4 regions of the Chitinophaga pinensis DSM 2588 genome follow, and region 4 is predicted to be linked to each of the others. Evidence: riboswitches for the same ligand, from Rfam matches in the RefSeq annotation. Region 4 holds a riboswitch; each other region holds the start of a gene.
What was found. Region 4 has a riboswitch for cobalamin ahead of CPIN_RS22175 ((2Fe-2S) ferredoxin domain-containing protein). Riboswitches for the same ligand answer to the same signal wherever they lie in the genome.
Positions count from the first base shown of each region.

Region 1: it holds a riboswitch for cobalamin, as region 4 does, so the genes downstream of both, metE (5-methyltetrahydropteroyltriglutamate--homocysteine S-methyltransferase) here and CPIN_RS22175 ((2Fe-2S) ferredoxin domain-containing protein) in region 4, are expected to answer to the same signal.
Region 2: it holds a riboswitch for cobalamin, as region 4 does, so the genes downstream of both, CPIN_RS15585 (TonB-dependent siderophore receptor) here and CPIN_RS22175 ((2Fe-2S) ferredoxin domain-containing protein) in region 4, are expected to answer to the same signal.
Region 3: it holds a riboswitch for cobalamin, as region 4 does, so the genes downstream of both, CPIN_RS19570 (DUF5074 domain-containing protein) here and CPIN_RS22175 ((2Fe-2S) ferredoxin domain-containing protein) in region 4, are expected to answer to the same signal.

Region 1 is NC_013132.1:8,139,129-8,143,327, forward strand. It holds gene CPIN_RS32050 (MotA/TolQ/ExbB proton channel family protein) at 1-410, opposite strand, end outside; gene pepT (peptidase T) at 530-1,774, opposite strand; cobalamin riboswitch at 2,013-2,223, shown strand; gene metE (5-methyltetrahydropteroyltriglutamate--homocysteine S-methyltransferase) at 2,383-4,199, shown strand, end outside.
Region 2 is NC_013132.1:3,862,629-3,866,827, forward strand. It holds gene CPIN_RS15585 (TonB-dependent siderophore receptor) at 1-2,411, opposite strand, end outside; cobalamin riboswitch at 2,592-2,784, opposite strand; gene CPIN_RS15590 (class I SAM-dependent methyltransferase) at 2,892-3,599, shown strand; gene CPIN_RS15595 (helix-turn-helix domain-containing protein) at 3,719-4,199, opposite strand, start outside.
Region 3 is NC_013132.1:4,895,564-4,899,762, forward strand. It holds gene CPIN_RS19565 (STN and carboxypeptidase regulatory-like domain-containing protein) at 1-847, opposite strand, end outside; cobalamin riboswitch at 916-1,126, shown strand; gene CPIN_RS19570 (DUF5074 domain-containing protein) at 1,289-2,341, shown strand; gene CPIN_RS19575 (TonB-dependent receptor) at 2,565-4,199, shown strand, end outside.
Region 4 is NC_013132.1:5,560,145-5,564,343, forward strand. It holds gene CPIN_RS22165 (pyridoxal phosphate-dependent aminotransferase) at 1-775, shown strand, start outside; gene cbiB (adenosylcobinamide-phosphate synthase CbiB) at 754-1,707, shown strand; cobalamin riboswitch at 1,759-1,959, shown strand; gene CPIN_RS22175 ((2Fe-2S) ferredoxin domain-containing protein) at 2,103-2,468, shown strand; gene CPIN_RS22180 (HoxN/HupN/NixA family nickel/cobalt transporter) at 2,480-3,304, shown strand; gene CPIN_RS22185 (SDR family oxidoreductase) at 3,319-4,161, shown strand; gene CPIN_RS22190 (sirohydrochlorin chelatase) at 4,158-4,199, shown strand, end outside.

The DNA of each region.
Region 1 (4,199 bases), 2.6 Mb from region 4:
TTATAGATTTCCAGTTTACCTACATTCTCCATGGATTTCTCGATACTTTCGATAGGTTTACCTATACGTTGTACCCCTTTGTCGATCATACGTGCTATAGGACTGTTGGTGTTTTTTGACAAAGAGCGGGCAGCGGAGATATTGCCATTGGAGATATGATCCCTGATCATGGGCATAAAGTTATCTTCCAGCTTACCGGCTTTGGAGATGGTCAGATATCTTTCCACGAAAGCGAAAACAGCGATCACGGAAAGGATACCTAAAGGTATCATCAGCACACCACCTTTAGCGATCAGGTCGAGTAGTCTGATTTGCTGATCGGCAGCTGCCGCGGTAGCCGCTGTGGCAACGGTGTCTGCCTTTGGCTGTAATAGAGAATCCTGTAATAATGTAACGAGTCCTAAGAGCATGAATAAATTTTTAACCTTGCAAAAGTATATATTTCAAATGCAACAAGGGAGGAAGATACCAATAATATGGTAAACATTTAACGTATGTTCCGGCAAAATATTGCCAATCAACGAACTAATTAGCTACGTTCTTCCCAAACCTGTGCCAGATGGACAATAGTTTGCACGGCTTTTTCCATGTCCTGGATACTCACATACTCATTTTTGCTGTGCAGGGCCATCTCACCAGTGAAGATATTCGGACAGGGTAAACCCATAAAAGAGAGTCTGGAACCGTCTGTTCCGCCACGGATGATCAGCCTTAAAGGCTCTACCCCTGCGCGTCGGATGGCTTCTTCTGCATTAGCTGTTACCTCCGGATGCAGGTCCAGCACTTCTCTCATATTGCGGTATTGCTGTGTAACGGTAAGGGTGGCGCTGGCCTGTGGATAACGGGCCATCACCGTATTCATAATATTACGCAGGAAGGCGGCATGATCTTCCAGTTTAGCCGTTATGAAGTCACGCAGTATAAAATCGATCTCCGCATGTTCTACGATACCGTGTATCCTTACCGGGTGAATAAAGCCCTGACGGTCTTCCGTAGTTTCGGGTGACAGACTGTCTTTCGGAAGCGCATCCACGATTTCGCTGGCTATCTTAATGGCACTCACCAATTTATCCTTGGCTGTACCCGGATGTACGCTAACACCGTTTATGGTGATCTTTGCGCCATCTGCAGAAAAGCTTTCATTCTCCAGTGAACCACGTTCACCACCATCTAATGTATAACCAAACTGCGCACCCAGGCGTTGCATATCCAGTTTTTCCACACCACGCCCTACCTCTTCATCCGGTGTAAACAGGATACGGATATCGCCATGTTTGATTTCAGGATGTGCCAGCAGGAACTGTGCGGCATCCATAATTTCAGCTACACCTGCTTTGTCATCTGCACCTAACAGCGTAGTTCCACTGGCGGTAATAATATCATCTCCTTTTTTAGAAACCAGGTAAGGATGCTCGGTAGCTCTGATCACCGTACCCTCTTCCGGCAAAGCAATATCGCCTCCGTCATACTGACGATGAACAATTGGTTTTACATCTTTACCACTACAATCGCTGGAGGTATCCATGTGAGAACAGAAACAGATAACAGGCACCTGTTTATCTGTATTACCGGGGATCGTGGCAAACACATAACCATGTTCATCCATGATGGCATCTTTGATGCCCATTTCCTGTAACTCGCTGACCAGCAGGCGGCCAAGATCTTTCTGCTTTTCTGTGGAAGGAAAGGTCTTGCTGAGTGGATCTGATTGTGTATCTATCTGTACATAGCGCATAAAGCGCTCAGTTACCGTGTATTTATAATTATTGAACATATTGCAAACGTAAGGAATTTCGGATTCCGGCAAATAAGTACAGCCCGTTTTCTATGTCCGGCAGAAAAAATCACTGTTTAAATCGCAATTCTGATCCAAAACAGTACAATCATCTACATGAAGATCTATATAAGAACAAAACACCAAATAAAAATACTTTATAATAATTTTGTTCCACAATACTAAGTTTGCACAGAAAATAAACAAGGTTACTTATATTGTTGTGGAACTTAAATGCCACTCAATAACTGTTTGCGGTGTTCTTCCGGTAAAAAAGAAGGAATTAAAAAGGAACCGTGTGTAAATCACGGGCTGACGCGCAACTGTAAGTAACCTCCCGGGTTATGGCCGGCATATGTCCATTGTCGGGTACGTCTGCAGACGTACAGACGAGAAGGACGGTCATAACTGTTACAAGCCAGGATACTTGCCACAGACAGATTGATGTATGCTTTCGCGAATATGGAGCAGTCATCAGGTTATCAGCGCCGGCACTCTATTGTTGACATCCCGTCAGCGATCTGCCGCCTGTCCCTGCCCTTCTCATTCCCGTATCGCATACCTGCAGTAAGTCTCCTATTATTTCACTCCTTTAAAAACATGCAAGTATGCAAACCAACATTCTTGGCTATCCGCGTATTGGTAGCAACCGGGAATTGAAGAAGGCCAATGAAGCCTATTGGACCGGAAAGATCTCCCTTGAAAAATTACAGCTTACCGCCAGACAGTTACGCCGACAGAACTGGGAGACATTACATCAGGCAGGAATTGACCTGATTCCTTCAAATGATTTCTCTTATTACGATCAGATACTTGATATGTGTATCATGACCGGCGCTATACCTGCCCGTTTCCAGGCATTAAAGGAAAGTCTTGTTACACCGAGCAGTCCGGAGCTGTATTTCGCGATGGCACGTGGCTATCAGAAAAACGGATTTGATGCAACGGCCATGGAAATGACTAAATGGTTTGATACCAACTATCATTACCTGGTACCTGAATTTGATGCTTCACAGGAATTCAGTCTGCTGTACAATAAATGCCTGGAAGAATTCAAAGAAGCACAGGCGATCGGCATCCATACCAAACCTGTATTGGTAGGTCCTGTCAGCTTCCTGCTCCTGGGAAAAATAAAAGAGGAATCCTTACAGCTGCCAGCCTTGCTGGATAAACTATTACCGGTATACATCCAAGTATTACAATCACTTTACCAGGCAGGCGCTACCTGGATACAGATAGATGAACCTACCCTTGTACTGGACCTGACACCGGCACAACAGGACCTCTTCCTGCAGGCATATGCGAAGATCAGAAAAGCAGTTCCTGCACTGAAACTTCTGCTGACTACCTACTTTGGCGGATTACAGGATAATACAGCCCTGACCACACAGTTGCCGGTAGATGCTTTACATATAGACCTGGTCAGAGCGCCGGAACAACTGGATACTTTACTGGCGGCTTTACCTGCCGGTTTACAACTTTCTGTAGGTGTTGTGAATGGTCGTAACATATGGAAAAACAACTACGATACGTCCCTCCTGCTGATTAATAAGGCGATTGCAGCCCTTGGAAGAGAACGAGTACTCATAGCGACTTCCTGTTCACTGCTGCATACACCTTATGATCTTGAACTGGAAACAGACGAATCCGTACTTACACCACAGATCAAAAACTGGATGGCTTTTGCAAAACAGAAAGTGTATGAAGTGATCGCGTTGAAAGATATTCTGAATGGTCATGATGAATTGCTGCTGCAAACAAACCAGCACACCATGCAGGAAAGAGCAACAGCTGCTATTATTCATAAACCAGCTGTTAAAGCGCGCCTGGCAGCCCTGACGCCTGCAGATGCAGCACGTAAAAGCATATTCACTGCCCGTCAGAAAGCACAGGAAGAAGTATTGCAATTGCCGCTGTTTCCTACAACGACAATCGGCTCTTTTCCGCAAACAGAAGATATCAGAAAGCTACGCGCCGATCTGAAAAAAGGAGATATTACAAAAGAAGGATACGATACAGCTATTCGTAAAGCCATACAGGATTCTGTACAGTTACAGGAAAGCCTGCGCATAGACGTACTGGTACATGGAGAGTTTGAGCGTAATGACATGGTGGAATACTTTGGTGAGCAACTGGAAGGATTTGTATTCACAAAAAACGGCTGGGTACAGAGCTATGGTTCCCGATGCGTAAAACCACCGGTGATATATGGCGATGTGCAACGTAGTACACCGATGACAGTTGAATGGAGCAGTTATGCACAATCGCTGACAAACAAACCGATGAAAGGAATGCTGACAGGCCCTGTTACCATTCTTCAATGGTCTTTTGTAAGAGATGATCAGCCACGTGCTGAAACCACATTACAGATAGCATTGGCTATCCGGGATGAAGTGGTGGATCTTGAACAGGCAGGCATCCGGGT
Region 2 (4,199 bases), 1.7 Mb from region 4:
TATTTAAAAGTCAGCAGATAATTCCTGGTAGCACCCGGATAGAACTGATTTGTAATAATCACATTGGCGAAGTAACGCTCGTTGGCGATATTGTTTACATTCAACCGCAGCCCAATTTTACCGGTCTGGTAGCCAATGGCTGCATCCAGTATGGTATATGCCGGCAATACATATGTATTATTACTGTTGGCATAAGTATCACTCATGTAATTCATACCCATCCCCAGACTCAGACCACGTAAGGCAGTTTGTTGCAGTTGATAGTTTACCCATATGTTGGCCATGTGTTCAGGCGCCAGCGCCACTGTTTTGCCTGCAACAGCATTGATCTCACTTCCTGCAAAAGGACGATACTTTGCTTCCGTAAATGTATACCCGGCATTGACATCAAGCCCTGCCAGCGGACTACCTTGCAATTCGATTTCATATCCTTTGGAATCCGCAGCACCAACACGTTTGTATAGACCACCCGGCAGACTCTCCACCTGGTTATTCTTTCTCATATAATAAAGCGAACCAGTGAGTGACCATGCTTTGCTCAGGTCCAGCCGGGAACCGAATTCTGCCTGGTAACCATCTTCCGGATCAAAGGTTTCACCATTAGGTGCAACCCTGCGGGAAGGTTTGAAATAGGTGGAGTAAGACCCGTATACGGACAATGCTTCAATGGGCTGATATACCAGTCCTGCGCGGTACGTGAATGCGGAAGACGGGATGTCTGTTTTGGCGCCTTTATCTGTTACATGGTGAGTTCTGTCTATCTTATTGGTATAATAAGTGCCCCTGAAGAGATCATAACGGAGGCCCGCCAATGCTTTCAGTTTATCCGATAACTTCAGCCATTCCTGTACATAGAAGCCATGTACCTGCTCTTCTGTCGCCCTGTACTGTGTCTGATAATAATCGATATTACCCTGACTCAGCACCGGATTTTGTACCGCGATCTGTGCATAAAGTCCGCTACCAGAAATATTACCGTTGTAAGTTTTACGATCTAAGATGCTGAGGGAATAACCAAACAATAATTTATGCCCGATATTACCTGTTTGCGTCGTATACGTCAGCTCCAGCTGGTTTTGCAGGGGTTTGGTGATATGATTAAAATACAGGGGAGAGGTACGTGTCAGCGAGTCCATTCCTTCGTTGAAGGTCAGTTCCTCTGTTGAAAGATAATCGATGTTATCGTAGGAGTAAGACAGTTGGTCAGACAGTACGAGTTTACTGTTGAACTGATGCGTATATCGCAGCTGGAAATCGTAGCGGGTATTCTTCAGGAAATCCGCGGGATCATTGTAACGTGTATCAACGCTCATACCCGGGGCGATCTTACCGCCTTCCATTACGGGAATACCTGCATCTGTATCATATTTGTCTTTGTTAGCGCCAACACTCAGATAGAAGTTGTCACGCGAGGTTGGTGTGTATTCTAAGGCAAGATAAGCATTGTTAGTATTGACGCCTGATTGGCGATAGCCATCTGTTTCTGATAATCCGACGTCTACTCTGTAGGCGAGTTTATTATTGATTGCACCACCTGCACCAGCACGCATACGACGGGTATTAAAGCTGCCATAAGAGGCGGAGAATTCTGCTTTCTGTTCCTTAGAAGGACGTTTGCGTACCAGGTTAATGATACCACCCAGTGCGGAATGCCCAAATAATACAGAGGCGGGTCCTTTCAGTACTTCAATACGCTCAATATTAGCCAGGTTCGTACTGGGGGCACTGGTAGAGATGTTATGACGTTCATCTCTGACACCGTCTACGAGTAACACAAAGTTGTTGAAACCACGGATAGTGAAGTGCTGGAAACCGCCATAGGTAGTATTGGCACGTACGCCTGTCGTGTTTTTTATGGCTTCTCCCAGATCGTCTGTCCCTCTTTGTTCAAGTGTACGGGCAGAAACTGCGGAGGTGGTCAGCGGTAAGTCTCTGACAGGAACCGCTATTTTATTAATACCGGCAAAGGAGGATACCTGTGCGGTACTCACTGTTACTTCCGATAGCTGGCCGGTATGGCTGTTCAGCTGAAAGGAGAGAGAGGTTGTTTGTCCGCCGGTGACAACAGCCGGGTGTTTACCAGTGTGGTAACCTACGCCGCTGGCTGCGAGTGTATATGTCCCTTCAGGGATGTTTGAAAACGTAAAGCGGCCCTCCGTATCCGTTACTGTACCATGACCGGTGCCATGTAGTCTTACGGTGATATCCGCCAATGGTTGCCCCGTTTCTGTAGTGATCTGTCCGCGCAAATCACCGGTACGAGCTGCGTTTGTCTGCGATTGTGCATGGAGTTTGTTCACCTGTAAAAAAGGATGCACCATGCATACAAGCGCACAAAGAAAAACAACCTGTAAAGAGAAAGAAAAGTAATAATGACCTGTTCTGGCATTACCTGTTGTAGAAATTTGCATTGATAGCGTTGATGAAGAATATAAAAAAAATGTTCTTCAGCACTTTACCATGCGATCGGGTACAGCTATACAGAAAAGGCCGGAGGCTTGTATAAATACACAAATAGTCCACGGGCGTAATTGTTTATTACACCCCGGCTATACACCTCCATTCTCGACGTTGCTTCAGTCCACGAAAGCATTGCCAGCATAAAAAAGGCAGGTCTCCTGACTTGTAACATTGCTACCATCCTTCCCATCCGCCTTCGGCTGAACAGTGGATATTTTTTGGCAGCAACTGATTGTGTTACTTACAGTTGCGGGACAGTTCGTGATTTACACACGATTCCCTATTAATCTGCGGCTAAGCAGAACCTTTTTAAGTTGGGGAAAGAAAAAGAACTTGAACGGGGCAAATATAGCGTTTTTTTAATTTGCCCTTGCGTGTTCCCTTTTTCCAGTAAGCTGCTGCGTATTGAAAATTATTTTTATTTTTACCAGATGCCAGACAGACAAATACCTTACGCTTTTAACCCGGACATACGCTATCCGGCCTATCTCACAAGGAAGGCGCTCCTGAATGCGCTGACTATTTACATTCCTCAATTGAAAGGGCGTTTAATGGATTTTGGCTGTGGTTCAAAACCCTATAAGAGTCTGTTTTCTGTGGATGAATATATCGGTGTGGATTATGACAGTGAAGGCCATCCGCATGATGACGAGCCTGTAGATGTTTTCTATGATGGCAGACACCTGCCTTTCCCGGATCAGCATTTTGATGCAGTGTTCAGTACCGAGGTATTTGAGCATGTATTCAACCTGGAAGAGATTTTGCTGGAGATCAATAGGGTAATGAAATCAGGAGGTCGTATACTGATCACTTGTCCGTTTGCGATCTGTGAGCATGAAGAACCCAACGATTATGCCCGTTATACGCAATTTGCATTGCGCAGCCTATTTGAAAAGAGTGGTTTTAAAGTATTGCAGATAGATAAAACCGGCGGTAACATAGAGACGATTATGCAATTAAAGATTACTTATGTAGCGAAGCATATTCTACCAGTTTTCCGTAAAATACCGGTTGTAAGGTCATTGGCCCGTCTGGTCGTATATAGTTCCATGAACCTGTATGCGATGGTGTTAGCGGCTATTTTGCCCCGCAGAAAGGATCTTTATCTGAATAATGTCCTTTTGTGTGAGAAGTTATAAACTGTTCATCATTACTGCCGGTTAATATGGCGGTATTGCAATAATCATTCAATAAAAGAGGATGTCTGCTATATGGCAGACATCCTCTTTTATTAATAGCGATCTTCAGATACCTTCACTCACTTAAGTCCCTCGCGAAACTGTAGCGGCGTCATGTTCGTCTTGCTTTTAAAGAGTTTATTGAATGACTGCGGATGTTCAAATCCCAGTTCATATGCGATTTCTGCCGCTGTAAGCGCTGTGGTAGAGAGTTTTTGTTTAGCTGCTTCAATCAGCTTTGCATGAATATGCTGTTGTGTGTTCAGTCCGGTAAGGTTGCGCAACAGGTCACTCAGATAACCGGAAGATACGTTCAGTTGGTCTGAAAAGTACTTCACCGTAGGTATACCATGTTGCAGGCCCATTTCATCGGTATAGTACGTGTTCAGCAGTGTTTCAAATTGTTCTATAATCGGACTGCTGACGGTCTTTCTTGTAATGAATTGCCGTTTGTAATACCGGTTGCTGTAGTTCAGTAAAACTTCAATATAGGAGACTACCAGGTCCTGACTGATGTCATCAATAGATGTATCTAATTCATCCTGGATTTCTTCAAAGAGA
Region 3 (4,199 bases), 660 kb from region 4:
CAGCTTTCTGGTCAATATTGAAGATGCCGGCTATTTCGACACCACTCAGACCGGCGGTATAGCCACCTATCAGGTTCATGGAAAATTTATTTACCACCTGCGAACCCAACTTTCCATGTGTGCCTAAAGCAGGTAAGAGGGAGTATTGATAGGGTTGGCGGGTAAAGAAGTCACTCAGGTTCAAACTCTGCATCCGCTGTTTGGAAGACAGGAAGAAACGGCCAAAGAAAGTCTGTTCTACATGTGTATGTTGATTGACGTCTACTATTGATAATTGTATAGGGGCTGCGGGTTTGATAGTGGCGTTCATTTCCTGGTCATGCCCGCCAGGTACCAGCATGATGGTGTCGCGGTACAGTTCCTTGCTGACGGTCAGCATGGCCGCGGTTCTTTCCTTTTCACGGAGACGCAGCCTGAAATACCCCTGATCATCGGTTAGGGTAGAGATCAGCTGTACGCCTTCATAGACACTGGCATTCACGATAGGACGCCCGGTGGTGGCGTCTTTGATTTGTCCGCTGACTACATACCACTTCTCTTTTGAAGAGGTGCCGGGTTGTATAATGATCTGATTACCGATCTCGCGGAACTGGAAATTGCCCTGAAACAATATGTCGAGCACTTGTTTGACAGAGCGATTGCTGACATTGACCGTCACCAGGCTATCATCATGAATAAATTCCTTGACATAAGAGAAATGGAAATCCCCCTGCATACTGATATCGTCCAGTACAGCAGCCAGGGGTTTGCGGTCTGCGATGACTGAGACGGTTTTGTTAAGCAGGCTTTGGGCATAGCTGGAGTAGCTCCCGAAGAGGAATGCTACTATCAGAAATAGTTGTTTCAACAGAACAGTTTTGAATTTGCGGCAAGATACTACGTATTTTTCTTTTTGGATATTTACTGCTCATACAGTAGGTTTGTGCCGCATTTGGTTTCGCCTGAAGGCGAATTAATAGGGAATCCGGTGTAACTCCGGAGCTATCCCCGTAGCTGTAATCCTGTATCGCAATACGCGTTCGTTTTTTCCGGTATACTCTTCAAAGCCACTGTCCGCCCCAGGCGGAACGGGAAGGCCCGGGAAAAGCAGGAGAGCCAGAAGACCTGCCAGTTGCAACAGCTATATCGTGTCTTCGGGTGAAAAGCGCTGATGTTGTAATAGCCTTTAGGCTTATTTCAAGTAGTTTAAAAGTCCGCTGAAGATATGCCCCAAATAGACGGTTTGACTGCCGTTTAGTAAAAATTATTGTCCAGACTAAACTTATCTATTGTAATAAAAATTCGATGTATGTATAAAAATTTACGCCTCTGGTTATTAGGTGGTCTGTTACTAGCCGCTGCCTGTAAAACGGATGATGATGTAGTCATCCCATCAAAGTATGGCACCGGCTTTCTGATGGTAACGGAAGGTAACTATGGTACAAGAGCAGGGGATCTTAACTTCTTTGACTATGACAAGGATACGGTAATAGAATACGTCTACAGCGCTGAAAATCCCGGTAAAACATTAGGTCCGAATACCAGTACCATGGAGTTTGGTACCGTTTATAATAATAAAATATATCTTGTTGGTAAATACGGCGCTCCAATGGTCGTGCTGGATGCCAAAACATTAAAAGAAACCAATCGTATCGAGTCTTTGCCGGGCGATGATGGCCGTTCATTTGTCGGTGTGGATGAAACAAGAGGTTTGCTAAGTACCAGCACCGGCGTTTTCCCCGTAAACCTGACTAACCTTACGCTCGGCACGGCCATTCCAGGGGTAACAGGAGAAGTAACAGATATGTTCAGAAGTGGCAATCATATTTTTCTCCTGTCTGTGAACGATGGTATCGTGGTACTCAATACCAATGACTACAGTGTCGCAAAGAAACTCGGTACAGCAGTATCTGGCTTTGTACAAAGCCAGGACGGTAGCGTATGGGCGGCTTCGAAAACACAGCTGAAAAAGATCAATGCCGGTGCATTGTCTGTAGACAGCATCACCACCAATTTCCCGGTGTATTACAATGAATTTACCTACAATAGCAGCTCGATGGTAGCATCTACCACTGAAAATGCGATCTATATAATCTCCGGTAACAATAAAGTCTATAAATATCTTCCGGGACAGGCAGCATCTCTGAATACGCCATTTATCACATTGCCTTCAGGACAGTACTTCTTCGGAAAGGGTATCTGGTTTGATCGTATCAGAAATATACTGGTGCTGAACAGTAATGCGAATCTGTATGGCGCTGATATTAATAACCAGCTGTATATACATAGTGCGGCAAATGGCGCGCTGCTGCACGCAACGAGTTACAAGGGGTATTTCTTCCCGGGCATGATAATCAATTAGGAATTAGGAATTAAGAATTAAGAATTGGTTAGCCTTCCAGAAGAAAGGACGTTCCTAATATCAATATGGGCCGGCGTGGTATTCAGCTTAGAATGCACCCGAGGCGTCAATAAATGATAAATTCTTAATTCTTAATTCTTAATTCTTAATTCTTAATTCTTAATTCCTAATTCTTAATTCCTAATTCTTAACTGGGAGCTTTTGTAGTTAAAACAACATTTAATTGACTTACCGTCTTCTTATACTTCTTTCCTTTCTGCCGCTATCTCTGTTTGCACAGGATAAGGCGAAGCCGGCATCCGCAGCAGCAGTACCAAAAGATACTGCTGCTGCCCGGATGCTACAGGGCGTTACCATTTTTTCCAGTAAGAATAATTCCGTTTCTCCTGTACAGACACTGAGCGGTGTTGCGCTGGAGAAGATGAATAGCCTGTCTGTGGCTGACGCCGTACGCTTCTTTTCAGGGGTACAGCTGAAAGATTACGGTGGCTTAGGTGGACTCAAAACCCTGAACGTACGCAGTATGGGAACGAACCATGTGGGCGTATTTTATGACGGTATACAATTGGGCAACGCGCAGAACGGTACCGTGGATCTGGGGCGTTTTTCGCTGGATAATATAGAACAGATCGATCTTTATAATGCGCAGAAAGGCGCTATTCTTCAACCTGCAAAAGGATTTTCTGCAGCTTCCTCCATTTATCTGCAATCCAGGAAACCGATTTTTCATGAAGGAGAAACCACGCATGGCAAAGTAGCTATTAAGACCGGTTCGTTCGGTATGGTCAACCCCTCGGTACGACTGGAACAAAAGATCTCCAGTAACCTGTCAGCAGTTATCAGCAGTGAATGGCTGCATGGCAATGGCCGGTATAAATTCAGGTACACCAATGGTACCTATGATACGACCGCTGTCAGGGAAAATGCCGGTATAGACGCTTCCCGCGTAGAAGGGGGGCTCTACGGGCAGTTTAAAGACAGCAGTACCTGGCACGCGAAAGTTTATTATTACAATTCCACCCGCGGACTGCCTGGCGCTATTGTCAGTAATAAGTTCTATAACGGGCAACACCAGTGGGACCGCAATCTGTTTGTACAAACCTCCTACAACAAGAAATTCGGCAAGCGGTATACCATGTTGTTGAATGCCAAGTATATGTATGATTATGTACGTTATCTTGATACATCGATCATTACGGATTACGGTCCGCTCATGAACCGCTATCGCCAGCATGAATATTATATTTCCTCCGCTAACCAGTATAAACTGACTTCTTTCTGGGATGTGGCGCTTTCGGCGGACTTTCAGCTGAATGAAATGACGGCTGTTAACCTGGACCATTTCGCGATTCCTACCCGTTATACGACCCTGGCTGCTGCAGCTACGCAATTGCATCTCGGACAAGTGGAAATGCAGGGAAACCTGTTGGCGACCTTTATTAACGAAAAGACAAAGTTATATAGCTCCGGACATGACTACAGTGCATTAAGACCGACGATCCTGGTGTCCTGGCAGCCATTCCGGCTGGAAGACCTGAAACTGCGCGCTTTTTATAAGAGCATTTTCCGGATGCCGACCTTCAATGATATGTACTACAGTACCGTCGGCAATCCAGATCTGAAACCGGAGCATACCCGGCAATATAACGCCGGAATAGGGTATACCCGCAATTCCAAAGGCTTCCTGCAATTCTTCTCCTTACAGACCGACGTGTATTACAGTCATGTGAAAGATAAGATCGTAGCGGCTCCGGGCCGCAACTTTCAGTGGATGATGCAGAACATTGGCGGCGTGGATATCTATGGGGCAGATGCCAGTGTACAGCTGTCCCCCAGATTGCTGAATCAGGTACAAACG
Region 4 (4,199 bases):
CGCATTTCGCAGAAAATCAGTTACTATCGCTATACCAGCCTTCGCAGAATATGAAGATGCCTGTCAGGCGAATGACCTCAGCATCAGTTATATCCCTTACGATGAACTACATCCCGCTACCCGCTTCACGTCAGATCTCGTATTCTTTGGTAATCCGAATAATCCTACCGGCGCAGTATTACACCCTGAAACGATCCGGGAATTGCTGGGTGCACACCCGCAGACGATATTCGTGATTGATGAAGCCTATGTAGATTTTACGGAAGCAATCATCTCTATGGTGGGCGCTATCGATCAGTTGCCCAATCTTATTATTATAAAATCACTCACCAAGACATATTCCATCCCGGGTTTACGACTGGGTTATATCCTCAGTAACGCGACTATCATTCAACAGATACTCGCGTCTAAAATGCCCTGGTCTGTCAATGCCCTGGCCATTGAAGCCGGACTCTATATCGCACAGCACAGGGATGCATTGGCATTGCCTATCGCGGACCTGCGGAAAGACACGCTGGACCTGATGGCTGCGGTGAAGCATATTGAAGGTATACAGGTCAGGGATACCCAGACCAATTTCTTTCTTTCGCGGACAAACACCGGTACTGCGGCTGACCTTAAACGATACTTACTGGAAAATGAAGGTTTGCTGATAAGGGATGCGGCCAATTTCAAAAGCCTTAGTCCACAACATTTCAGGGTCGCCACACAAAGACCGGAAGAAAATCAGCTACTTATAAAAGGTATTCAGGCATGGATCAGCAGTATCTCTTAATCATTATTCCCTTAGTGGCGGGCTATCTGCTGGACCTGGCATTGGGAGATCCACGCTGGCTGCCACACCCGATAAGGTTGTTTGGTCATCTGATCAGCTTTGGTACCAAAACACTCAACCGGGGGAAAGGCCGTTTCCTGAAGGGGATGATTTTGAGCGTCTTACTGTGTGCTATCTGCTGGCTATTCTTTGCCGGCATGCAGTTTTGGTTACTGCGAATACAGACACCCGCCTTTTACTACCTGTTCACCTCCATTTTCGTCTTCTTTGCTTTAGCCAATAAAAGCCTCTTACAGGAAGGCCGCGAGGTTTTTGACGCACTGAGTAGTCAGGGACTGGATGCGGGCAGAAAACGCCTTTCCTGGATCGTAGGGAGGGAAACCAAAAACCTCGGCGAAAACCAGATCAGAACTGCCGTCTTTGAAACCCTCTCAGAAAACCTGAGCGACGGAGTCATTGCGCCCCTTTTCTATTACGCCGTTGGCGGATTACCGGCTATGATGACCTATAAGATGATTAACACCCTGGATTCCATGATCGGGTATAAAAAAGAGGAATATTTCTGGTTCGGGAAATTTGCCGCCAGACTGGACGATGTGGCCAACTTCATTCCGGCGCGTATCACAGCACTGCTCATGGTACTGGTAGCCTTCAGCAGACGGGGACTGACCTACATCTTCAGATATGGCCACCAGCACGCCAGTCCGAATTCAGGATACCCGGAAGCCGCCCTGGCAGGTATTATGTACTGCCGCTTTGGAGGGCCAAATACCTACCATGGACAATTAGTAGTCAAACCCTATATTGGTGAACACCCCCGGGATATTGCCCACGAAGAACTGCGCAAAGTCATGTATATCAATCATGCTGTCACATTCCTGAGCGTTTTACTCATAGTCGCCACCTATATAATATACGCCGTAACTACCTGATTGACTGCACGCTGTTCTATTCTCCTGCTAAAAAGAGCAAATAATTACCTACATTTGAGCCAGTTTCTTGGTTTTCGTCCGGCCCAAAGCCGGCTGAAATTAAAAGGGAATTTGGTGAAAACCCAAAACAGTTCCCGCTGCTGTAAGTTCTGTAACAGCTTTTAACCAGTGCCACTGTCGTAATCCCCAATCGGATGGGAAGGCGTTAAGAGTAGAACGAGTCAGAAGACCTGCCAACAAACTATGTTTATCCAACACTTCGGGAAAAAAGTCATGGGAGAACGTAATGCACGTATGCCGTCCGGTATACATGCTTCCTGTTTTCTATCTTTTTGCTGAGGTCTTGTTTAATCATTAACGGGTAATTAATGTATTAATCAAAAGTAACGAGTCGTATGGCAATTAAAGATCTGACTAAAGTTCAGAAGATCCTTTTTATCTGTAATGGAGGCACCTGTAATAAAAACAACGCCGCTGATGAAAACACGGTACAGCTCAGAACGCACCTCACAGAGCATGACCTCAATGACGAAATCCACACTGTTCGTACCAAATGCCTGGGACAATGTACCTGGGGACCAATGATCTTTATGCATCCGGAAGGTCTCTGGTATAAAAATGTAAACCTGGATACCACCCGCGAGATCGTGACGCAACATCTCCTGAAAAATGAATTGGTACTGGAACATGTGCATTTCCCGGAAGCTGAAGAGGTAGCATCCAGTCCGCTTACGCTCAAAAGCCCTCAGCCAAACGAATAAAACCCCGGCACATGAACATCTTACAACAGGATCTGACCGGATTTATCGTCCTGGCCGTACTTGGTTTACGTCATGGACTGGACCCCGATCATATTACTGTGATCGACGGATATACCTACCGTCTGCATCTCCATAAAAGTATCTGGACCAGATGGGTAGGCACACTCTTTACTTTCGGACATGGGATCATGGTCACCGCCATAGCCCTCTTCCTTTGTATACTGAAGAATAACTTCGAAATGCCTCCTGCACTGGATATCGTGGTGGAATGGCTGTCTTCCGTGATGCTCCTGTTTATGGGTATTTCTAACCTGATCAATCTGACCCGCAAGGACAGTACACAGACAGGTAGTTTCCGTAAGCGACTGTTACCCAAAACCTTCAGTAACAGTCTGAATCCGTTTACCGTTATCATCACCGGTATCATATTCGGGTTCATCTTTGATACCTCCTCCCAGATCGCTGCATTCGGTTATGCCGTATCCGTCTCTAATCAATGGATCTATGCTATCATGGGCGGCGTGGTATTCTCACTGGGACTGATCATCACCGGTACCTGCGATTCCCTGCTGCTGAGCAAGTTACTCAAGACCTTCGATCAGAAAAAGATCCAGAGTCATCGTTTTAAACTGAATGTGCTGATCACGATCATGTGTTTTGCCATTCCTATGTATAAAATTGCAAGCGCCTGGAACGAGTCCCTGGAACTAAATGATTTCCAGAATAATATTGTCGGACTCGTTTTTATTAGTATCATTATATCTTTATACGTGGAGCTCTACCTGCGGCACAGATACGCCAAACAGGAGATCGCCAATGAGACAGACCCACGTTAAGGATCAAACATTATATGAGCAAAGCACCGACAAATATCATCAGCATATTAGGCTGCGGCTGGCTGGGTCTTCCGCTGGCAATCCATCTTGTAAAAGAAGGATATACCGTGAAAGGCTCTGTCACTTCGGAAGATAAAATGGGAGAACTGACACAGGCACAGATCCAACCTTATCAGGTCATGATCACTGAAGCCGGTATTGAAAGTAATGACATAGCCGGGTTCCTGGAAAGTGAAATACTGATCATTAATTTTCCTCCTTCCCGCCGGGAAGACGTCGTGCTCTATCATCAGGCACAGATGGCACACCTCGTGAAAGCGATAGAGAAAAGTCCGGTACAAAAGGTGCTGTTCATCAGTTCCACCTCCGTCTACCCTGATGTAAACGGAGAAGTATTCGAACATGAAACCGCTACCCCGTCTAAAGGCAGCGGTAAAGCCTTACTGGCTGTTGAAAAAATGCTGCGTACCAATATCCGTTTTATGACAACGGTGATTCGTTTTGCAGGGCTGATCGGCTACGATCGTATGCCTGGCCGTTTCCTGGCCGGCAAGAAGAATGTAGAGAACGGTGATGCACCGATCAACGTTATCCACCAGGACGATTGCATCGGTATCCTCACGGGAATTATCCGTCAACAGGCATGGGGCGATGTATTCAATGCCTGTACAGATGAACATCCTACACGCAGGGAATATTATACTCAGGCGGCCGCTATCGCCGGACTGGAACTGCCTACATTCGCCGCTACCGCCGATCCTCATTTCAAAATAATCAACGCAGACAAGATCAAGCAACGACTGAACTATTCATTCAAGTACCCTGATCCTGTCCAATTATTACATACCGGCATATGAAAGGGATATTAATCTGTGGTCACGGCAGCCGCGATCCT